DNA from 2 places in the Romboutsia sp. 1001713B170131_170501_G6 genome. Region 2 is predicted to be linked to the other one. Evidence: a T-box and tRNA genes for the amino acid it is inferred to sense, from the RefSeq annotation. Region 2 holds a T-box; the other holds one or more tRNA genes.

The links. The T-box of region 2 lies ahead of asnS (asparagine--tRNA ligase). A T-box ahead of a tRNA ligase gene usually reads a tRNA of that ligase, here a tRNA-Asn.
Region 1: it has a tRNA-Asn gene. The T-box ahead of asnS (asparagine--tRNA ligase) is inferred to sense a tRNA for this amino acid. The anticodon was not compared.

What each region holds. Positions count from the first base shown of each region.
Region 1 is NZ_JADPFC010000007.1:12,986-17,885, reverse strand. Features, by position in the region: gene I4U89_RS12770 (DUF3794 and LysM peptidoglycan-binding domain-containing protein) at 1-392, shown strand, start outside; gene ispE (4-(cytidine 5'-diphospho)-2-C-methyl-D-erythritol kinase) at 504-1,385, shown strand; gene I4U89_RS12760 (GntR family transcriptional regulator) at 1,378-2,058, shown strand; tRNA gene I4U89_RS12755 (tRNA-Asn) at 2,131-2,206, opposite strand; gene spoIIR (stage II sporulation protein R) at 2,501-3,157, shown strand; gene I4U89_RS12745 (cell wall hydrolase) at 3,173-3,688, shown strand; gene I4U89_RS12740 (D-alanine--D-alanine ligase family protein) at 3,828-4,895, shown strand.
Region 2 is NZ_JADPFC010000001.1:345,030-349,929, forward strand. Features, by position in the region: gene I4U89_RS01710 (S8 family peptidase) at 1-358, shown strand, start outside; gene cspC (bile acid germinant receptor pseudoprotease CspC) at 380-2,062, shown strand; gene I4U89_RS01720 (hypothetical protein) at 2,099-2,491, opposite strand; T-box leader at 2,630-2,862, shown strand; gene asnS (asparagine--tRNA ligase) at 2,957-4,357, shown strand; gene I4U89_RS01730 (ferredoxin) at 4,514-4,702, shown strand.

The DNA.
Region 1 (4,900 bases), on a different contig from region 2:
GCGAAGAGATTCCTTTTGAGCATGATATAGAGATAGATAGATTAACAGATACTTGTAAGGTATTTAATACAGTTAGTATAGAAAAAATAGATGTAGATTTAAATAGAGATGAAATAGATCTTAATATGAAAATAAAGAGATTTATTGAGGGGATAGATAAGAAGTCAGAAAGTTTCATAATAAAGGGTGATGATTTAGGAATTTATGATTTATCTAAGGCTCCAAGTATAATAGTTTATATATGCAAAGAAGGAGATAGCCTTTGGAATATAGCTAAGAAATATAATACCACAGAGGAAGAGATAGCAGAGGTTAATGAGATCAAAGTTGATGAACCATTAAGACCAGGAAAATGTTTAATATTAGAAAAGAAAGTCGTTTTAGCAGATTAAAATATATTATAAAAAATAAAATAATAGGGGGGACAATCCCCTATTATTTTATTTTTTGTAGTATAATGTTAATAGCTGAGAATACATTATACTATATACAAGGAGGATATGATGAATTCTATAGAATTAAAAAGCAGAGCAAAAATTAATCTATCTATAGATGTGCTAGGAAAAAGAGACGATGGGTATCATCTAGTAGAAATGATAATGCAGACAATTGACCTGTATGATGTTATAAAGATAAAACAATTAGATACAAATGACGTCGTTATAAAGAGTAATAGTAGCCATATACCACTAGATAATGACAATATAGTATACAAAGCTATTGAACTTTTAAGACAAAGATTTAATATAAATAAAGGGATTGAAGTATTTATAGAGAAAAATATACCTGTAGCAGCAGGTATGGCAGGTGGGAGTTCAAATGCAGCAGCAGTTTTAGTTGGACTTAATAAGCTTTGGAAATTAAATTTAACAGAACAAGAGTTACAGGAGTTAGGTTTAAAGTTAGGGGCAGATGTTCCATACTGTATTTCTGGGAAAACTGCATTAGCAGAAGGAATTGGAGAAAAACTTAGTTACATAAAAGGGCTACCTAAAAATATAAGTATACTTATATGTAAGCCTAATCTATTTGTGTCTACAAAAGATGTATATCAAGGTTTAGACTTAAACAATATAGTAAAAAGACCTAATAATAAATTCTTAATTGAGTGCCTAGAAAAAGAGGATATAGATTCTTTATCAAAGAATATGTCAAATGTATTAGAAAATGTAACTAGTAAAATGCATAAAGAAATAAATGAAATAGAAGAAATAATGATGGCTAATAGTGCTTTAGGTTCTATGATGAGTGGTAGTGGGCCTACAGTATTTGGATTATTTGATAAATATGATAATGCACTAAAGTGTAAAGACATACTATTACAACAATATTCTCAAGTATATGTTGTAAGCAGTAGTGAAAAAGGAGTTGAAATTTGTGGATAACTTAACTAAATTAAATCTAGATGATTATAAGCCTCTAAGAGATGTAGTATTTGAAAATCTTAGAGAAGCAATAGTAGAAGGAAAGTTAAATCCAGGGCAAAGATTAATGGAGGTTCAGTTAGCAGAACAGTTAGGCGTAAGTAGAACTCCAGTAAGAGAAGCTATAAGAAAACTTGAGTTAGAAGGACTTGTTGTTATGTTGCCTAGAAAAGGTGCTTATGTAGCTAATATGTCATTAAAAGATATAATAGACGTATTAGAGATAAGAGCAACGCTAGAAGGATTAGCGTCATCTCTAGCAGCAGAAAGAATAAATCCAGAAAATATAAAAGAACTTGAAAAAATAGCGAAAGAATTTGAAGAAAGTGCTAAATGCTCAGACGTTGATACTCTTCTAAAAAAAGATGTAGAGTTTCATGAGTGTATATTTAAATCAACTAACAATAAAAAGCTTCATCAGTTGATAAATTCTTTATGGGAGCAAGTATACAGATTTAGAGAGACATATATAGCTGATTATGAAACAGTGAAAAATATAATAGATGAGCATAGGGCTATTGTAGATGCAATAAAAAAGGGAGATAATGAACTTGCTAAAAAATATGCTAAAGAGCATATTGAAAAGGCAGAAAACTTTATGATAGAAAGAACCGTAAATAATAAAGAAATTTAAAAGAAGGTAAAACCTTCTTTTTTTATTGTAACAAAATAAAAAACTCTTAGCCTAAACTAAGAGTTTTTAAATTGGCGGGAATAACAGGGCTCGAACCTGTGACCCATTGATTAACAGTCAATTGCTCTACCTACTGAGCCATATTCCCATATATTTCGGATAAGATAGAAATTGTTTACCTGTCCGTTACAGTTATTATTTTAACCAGTTTATTTAATTTTATTAATAGTTTATTAAAAAATTTTAAACTATTAATAAATATTTATAAATAGTCTGTGATATACATCGCGAATTAGGCTAACATAGTCTGTATTTTTTATATATGAATTAAAAATAGAACTCTGATATATAAAATAAAGTAATCTAAAATTCTAATGCAAAAGTATAAAAAAGTGAAGATTGGATATACTCAAAATAGAAATATTTTGAGGGGGAAATAATTATGAATAAAATAAAGTTAAGATTAATAATATTAGTATTAAGTCTTATAAGTGTTATAAGTTTAATGACAATAACTATAAGCGGAGAAGTCAATAATATTAATTCTTTATCAGAAAATTATAAAGATAAGTTGATAAGGTTTCATGTTATAGCAAATAGTGATTCAGATGAAGATCAAGAATTAAAACTAAAAGTAAGAGATGCAGTTATTGAGTATCTTCAACCTAAACTATTAAAATCAAAAAGTATAAGCCAAAGTGAAGAAATAATAAAGAATGAATATGACCAAATAGAAAGAATAAGTGAGAATATTATAAAAGAAAATGGATATACTTATGACATAAAGGTAGGAATAGAATATAGTAATTTTCCAACTAAGCAATATTCAAGTGTAGTTCTTCCAGCAGGGGAATACAAGGCTTTGAAGATAGTTATCGGAGAGGGAACAGGTAAAAATTGGTGGTGTGTGATGTTTCCACCTTTATGTTTTATAGATGAAGAAAATGGAGTTATAGATAAGGCTACAGATGAAAAGTTAAAGGAAGTATTAACTGAAGAAGAATACAATCTAATAACTCATAAAACTAAAGAAGAAGTTAGTAGAGTAGAAGTTAAGTTTAAAATAGCAGAAATCATAGATTCAATATTAAAAAACTAAAGGAGTGACATAAGAATGGACAGGTGCTATAAATCTATAGTATCGTTAATTATTTTATTCTACATGTTGTTATGTACGAATGTGGTACTAGCGGAAGGAAAAGATTTAGGAACAAGTGAAGTACCTAATGTAGAAGAAGGTACTACCAAAAAACAAGAAAAAGAAGTTTTAAACATAACAAATGATGAGCTTTTATTGTTATCTAGGTTAGTGTCAGGAGAAGCTAGAGGAGAATCTTATGAAGGTCAGGTAGCAGTAGCAGCAGTTGTTATAAATAGAGTAAAAGATCCTAGATTTCCAAATACAGTAAGAGATGTTATATATCAGAAAAATGCTTTTTCTGTTGTAAATGATGGTTCGATAGAAATGGATCCAACAGAAAGCGCCTATAAAGCAGCACGGGAAGCTTTATATGGAAGTGACCCAACTAACGAATCTATATATTTTTGGAATCCAGATATAGCCACTTGCAAGTGGATAAAAACTTTGAGTCCTCACATGAGAATAGGAAACCATGTGTTTGCAAAATAATAGTGAAAATTGATGTAAATGCGCAAAAAGGAGCTTGGCTCCTTTATTTTTTTGTTATAATGGACTATAATAATCATTTAGATAGTAAAATGCATATAATATTTGAATTAGAAAATAAACCAGAAAGGTGAGATTGTTAATGAGCAAACTTAATGTGGCTTTAATATTTGGTGGAAAATCAGGAGAGCATGAAGTTTCTTTATCTTCAACTGCTTCAATATATAAACATATAGATAAAAATAAATACAATATATTTACAATAGGGATAACTAAAGATGGAAGATGGATGTATTATGAAGGTAGTGAAGAAAATATAAAAAATGGTCAATGGGAAAATTTAGCTAATAAAAATGTTGAAATAAATCTTATACCTGTTGGAAACAGAGAAGTAGGTATAAAATTCGAAGATGGAAGATTTAAAAAGATAGACGTATTATTCCCAGTTTTACATGGACCATATGGAGAAGATGGCAAAATACAAGGGCTATTTGAGATAAGTCAAATACCATATGTTGGTTGTGGTGTTTTAGCTTCAAGTGTTGGTATGGATAAACTTGTATGTAAAAAAGTATTCTCTCAAATGGGATTACCACAGGTAAATTATACTTATACAACTAAAATAGTATTTAACAATAACACAGAAGAAGAACTAAACAAAATAGAAGAAGAACTAGATTATCCTGTATTTGTAAAACCTGCTAATTTAGGTTCAAGTGTTGGTATATCTAAAGCAACAAATAGAGAAGAACTTCTAAATGGAATAAATGAAGCTTTAAAATTTGATTCAAGAATAGTCTTAGAGCAAGGTGTAGACGCAAGAGAAATAGAAGTTTCTGTTTTAGGAAATGAAGAAGTTAAGGCGTCTATAGCAGGTGAGATAAAGCCGGCTAAAGATTTCTATGATTATGAAGATAAATATATAAACGGAGCATCTACTTATGAAATACCAGCTAAAATAAGTGATACAGACATGGAAAATATAAGAAATATGGCAATAGATGCATTTAAAGGAATAGATGGTAAAGGACTTTCAAGAGTAGACTTTTTTATAGACAGAAAGTCAGGAGAAATATTTATAAATGAAATAAACACATTACCAGGGTTTACTAATATAAGTATGTATCCTAAAATGTGGGAAGTGACAGGATTAGAATATTCTAATCTAATAGATAAATTAATAGAGCTAGCAATAGACTCTAAGAAGTAAAGCAG
Region 2 (4,900 bases):
AGCATACGATACTATAAATAATAGTCTATGGGCATCATCTTCAAGAGGACCTACTATAGAATCAGTATTAAAACCAGATATAGTAGCCCCTGGTGTAAATATAATAGGTCCATATATAAATAAAACATATGCAATGGGGACAGGAACAGGTATAGCATCAGCGTATACATCAGGAGCAGTTGCATTATTTCTTCAATATATACAAGTAAATGGTAATTATGAAAATAAAGCATTTGTACAAAAGATAAGAACATATCTAAGCGCAGGAGCCAGAAGAAATCAAGATGTTATATATCCTAATTATAGCTATGGATATGGAGAGTTAGATATAAGAGGATTGTTTGAACAATTAAGGTAATTTTAGGGAGAATATATCTATATGGAAAAATCATATGTAATTGTTTATGAGAATTTAGAACGTTTAGAGGCTGATTTAAATTTATATAACATAGATGAATATATTATACTAAATAATCAAATAGCAGCAATTTATGTTGATGAAAGTTTTGAAGAAGAAACATTAAACAGTATAAAAAGCATAGCAGATTGGATACCATCAGTACCTATGAGTTCATTAATTAATATAACTGATAATTTAGAAAGTGGAATAAGTGTAAAAATAGCATCAGGTATTGACTATGTTGATAAAAATCCATATATAAAAACATCAGGTAAAGGATGTATAATTACAATTATAGACTCTGGAATAGATTATCTACACCCTGATTTTTTAAATTCAGACGGTACTACAAAAATAGTATCTATATGGGATCAAGAAAGTCAAGTTGGAACTCCCCCAACAGGGCTAAAATTTGGAAGTGAGTTTAATAAAGATATCATAAATGAATATATAAGAAATAATGACCCAAGTCTAAGTGAAGATACTATTGGAACTGGGACAGTAGCTTCGGGAATAGCATGTGGCAGGGGAAATTTAAACAGAGAATATAAGGGAGTAGCTGCAGATAGTGAATTATTAGTAATAAAGTTAAGAGAATACAAAGATACTTATAAAGAAGGAAAAATTAATTATGGTTTATCAGACTTCTTAGCAGGCATAAAATATGCTATAGATATAGCTCAAAAAGAAGAAAAAAATATGATAATTAATTTAACTTTAGGTGAACGATCAAGGTCTGTAGTAGTAACTACATTATTAGATACTTTTAACTATTTAACAGTAAGTGGTGTAATAGTAGTTAGTGGTGCTGGAAATGAAGGAAATACAGATATACATTACCAAGGACAGGTAAGTAGTTTAAATGATATTCAAGACATACCAATTCAAATTGGAGAGCAAAAAAATTTAGATATAACATTAAGTGTTGCAGGTCCAGATAAAATAGCAGCAGCAATAATATCACCATCAGGAGAAATAAGCTATAGAGTTGTATATGCACCAGATGATTATATATATAGAGGCAAGTTTAATATAGAAAATACATTTTATGAAATGAGATATTTATATCCTTGGATAAAATCAGCGACTCAAGAATTAACAATAAAATTGAATAATGTTAAGCCAGGTGTATGGACTTTAAGATTATTTCCAGAATTTATTATAGATGGATTGTACGATGTTTATTTGCCCAATAAAAACTTAATCTCTAATGAAACTAGATTTACAGATCCAAATTCATTTGTAACCATAACTTTGTTTGGTGCAGTTTCAAATGCAATAACTATAGGAGCCTATGATGATAAGATTGATAGTGTGTGGATAGGTTCATCAAAAGGACCAGTAAGAGGTAGACCTATAAAGCCAGATTTATTAGCACCAGGGGTTGATATAATATCTCCATCTAAAAACGGGAACTATACAACATCAACGGGTACAGGAGTAAGTAGTTCTATTATAAGTGGGGTTGTGGCTATACTTATGGAATATGTATCAAATCAGAGTACGTTTAAACGAAACTTATTATATACAGAAGTTTTAAAAACTTACTTAATGCTTGGAGCAAGAAAAAAAGATTTATATGTATATCCAAATGTAACAAGAGGTTATGGAGTACTTGATTTACAAAACACATTTATACAATTAGCTAATATATTAAGATAAGTAGACCTATTTTAATAGGCCCACTTAAAATATAAATTATTCACTAGGAACTAGTATATAATCACCGTAAGAAATTTGATAATCTTTAGAAATGATATCAGGATTTTCATTAAGAGCTACTAATCTAAAATACTCAATATTTTCAATATCAGAATTATAAATTTTTATTATATCATCTAAAGTCTCGCCAGATAAAACCAAGTGTTTAACTAATATTCTATCTTTCATAACTTTATCATATGCTTTTTTATAGGTCACATTAGATAGTTTTGAAAAAAATGAAACATTTTCTACTAAATAATCTTTAGCTCTATCTAGTGAAGTTATGTAATTATAGATAGATGAGCGTATGATATTAGAAGAATCTTCTTTATCAACTGATGGTGATATAAATGTTACTATAAACAAAAATATAAATAGATATTTCAAATAATACACCTCCTAGCTAAGATTATTAATAAATAAATATAATATTAAACCTTTGTGACAATTATTTAGAAAATAAATTATTGACTAAAAAAATATAAGTTGGTATAATCTTTTTAAATAGTTGAAATAATATAACAATAATAGACTGTGAAGAGAAAAGTAAATATAAAAGGTAGTCATAGCGAGTTGAGGATGGTGAAAGCTCAATACGAAATTTATATTGAAGAACATCTCGGAGTTTCTAACCGAAATCTTGAAAGAGAGTAGACTTAGACGGGAAGTCCCGTTACAGACTATAAGCAATGCTTACTAAGAGGCCAATTTTGGCAATTAGGGTGGTACCGCGAAAGTAATAGCCTTTCGTCCCTTTTTATAGGGATGAAGGGCTTTTTTAATACAAAATAATAAATATTTTAGTAATAAATAAAATAAGCAATATAAAAAATAAAATATGGAGGAAACAAAATGCAAAAAGAATTTATAGAAATTAAAGACTTGTACAGAAAAAAAGAAGAGTATGTAGGTAAAACTGTAAATGTAGCTGGATGGATAAGATTATCTAGAGCGTCTAAAAACTTTGGATTTATAGAGCTAAACGATGGAAGTTTCTTTAAAAATATGCAAATAGTAATAGCTGAAGATAAACTAGAGAACTTCAAAGAAATATCTAAATTACCAATAAGTTCATCAATACTTGTAGAGGGAGAATTAGTTTCAACAGAAGGTGCTAAGCAACCAGTTGAAATACATGCTACTAAAGTAGTAGTAGAAGGAGAATCAGATTCTTCATATCCATTACAAAAGAAAAGACATACATTAGAGTATCTAAGAACAATAGCTCACTTAAGACCAAGAAGTAATACTTTCTCTGCTGTATTTAGAGTAAGAAGTTTAGCAGCATATGCTATACATAAGTTCTTCCAAGACAGAAACTTCGTGTATGCACATTCTCCAATCATAACAGGAAGTGACTGTGAAGGTGCAGGAGAAATGTTTAGAATAACTACTATGGATTTAAACAATATACCTAAGAATGAAGAAGGAAATATAGATTATTCTAAAGACTTCTTTGGAAAAGAAGCTAACTTAACAGTTAGTGGTCAATTAAATGCAGAAATAATGGCACTTGCATTTAGAAATGTTTATACATTTGGACCAACTTTCAGGGCTGAAAATTCATTTACTCAAAGACATGCATCAGAATTCTGGATGATAGAGCCTGAAATATGTTTTGCAGACTTAGAAGACAATATGGAACTTGCTGAAGACATGATAAAATACGTAATAAATTACGTAATGGAAAATGCTCCAGAAGAAATGGAATTCTTCAACAACTTTATAGATAAAGGATTATTAGATAGATTAAACAACGTAGTAAACTCTGAATTTAAAAGACTTACTTATACAGATGCTGTTAAAATGTTACAAGAAAGCGGACATGAATTTGAATATCCAGTTAATTGGGGAGATGACCTTCAAACAGAACATGAAAGATATTTAACTGAGCAAATATTTAAAGCTCCAGTATTTGTTACTGATTATCCAAAAGATATAAAAGCATTCTACATGAGAATGAATGAAGATGGAAAGACTGTTAGAGCAATGGACTTATTAGTTCCAGGAGTAGGAGAAATAGTTGGAGGTTCTCAAAGAGAAGAAAGAGAAGAAAAACTATTAGAAAGAATAGAAGAAATGGGATTAAACAAGGAAGATTACTGGTGGTACTTAGAACTTAGAAAGTTCGGAACAGCTACTCACTCAGGATTTGGACTAGGATTTGAAAGAATAATAATGTACATGACAGGAATGTCTAACATAAGAGACGTAATACCATTCCCAAGAACTCCTAAAAACGCTGAATTCTAATATTTATATATTAAAGCACTAGACTTATGTTTAGTGCTTTTTATATTATAATATTTAAAAAATAAATGAAAAATTAATTATATAAAAAAATTCTGTTTAGACCATCACAATATGGATATATACATAATGTAAACAAATTAAATAGGAGGCTTTAAAATGAAAGCATTTGTAGATAAAGATGTATGTATAGGATGTGGAGCATGTGCAGGAATATGCCCAGAAGTATTTGATATGGATAATGATGGATTAGCAGTAGCTATAGAAGGTGAAATAAGTGAGGATTTACAAGAAAGTGCACAAGAAGCATGTGAAGGATGCCCAGTAAGTGCAATAACAATTGAATAATAAAATCAAAGGCTTAGGGAATATCCTAAGCTTTATTTTTTACATATAATGATTTTATATTGATATAAAATTATTATATGTAAAAAATAATAAATATTAGTAGGCTTTAAATTGAATCGTCTACATATCATTAAATCTAAGTAAACTTTATATACAGAAAAATTTAACAAATTATCTAAATAATATATGAGTAGTATA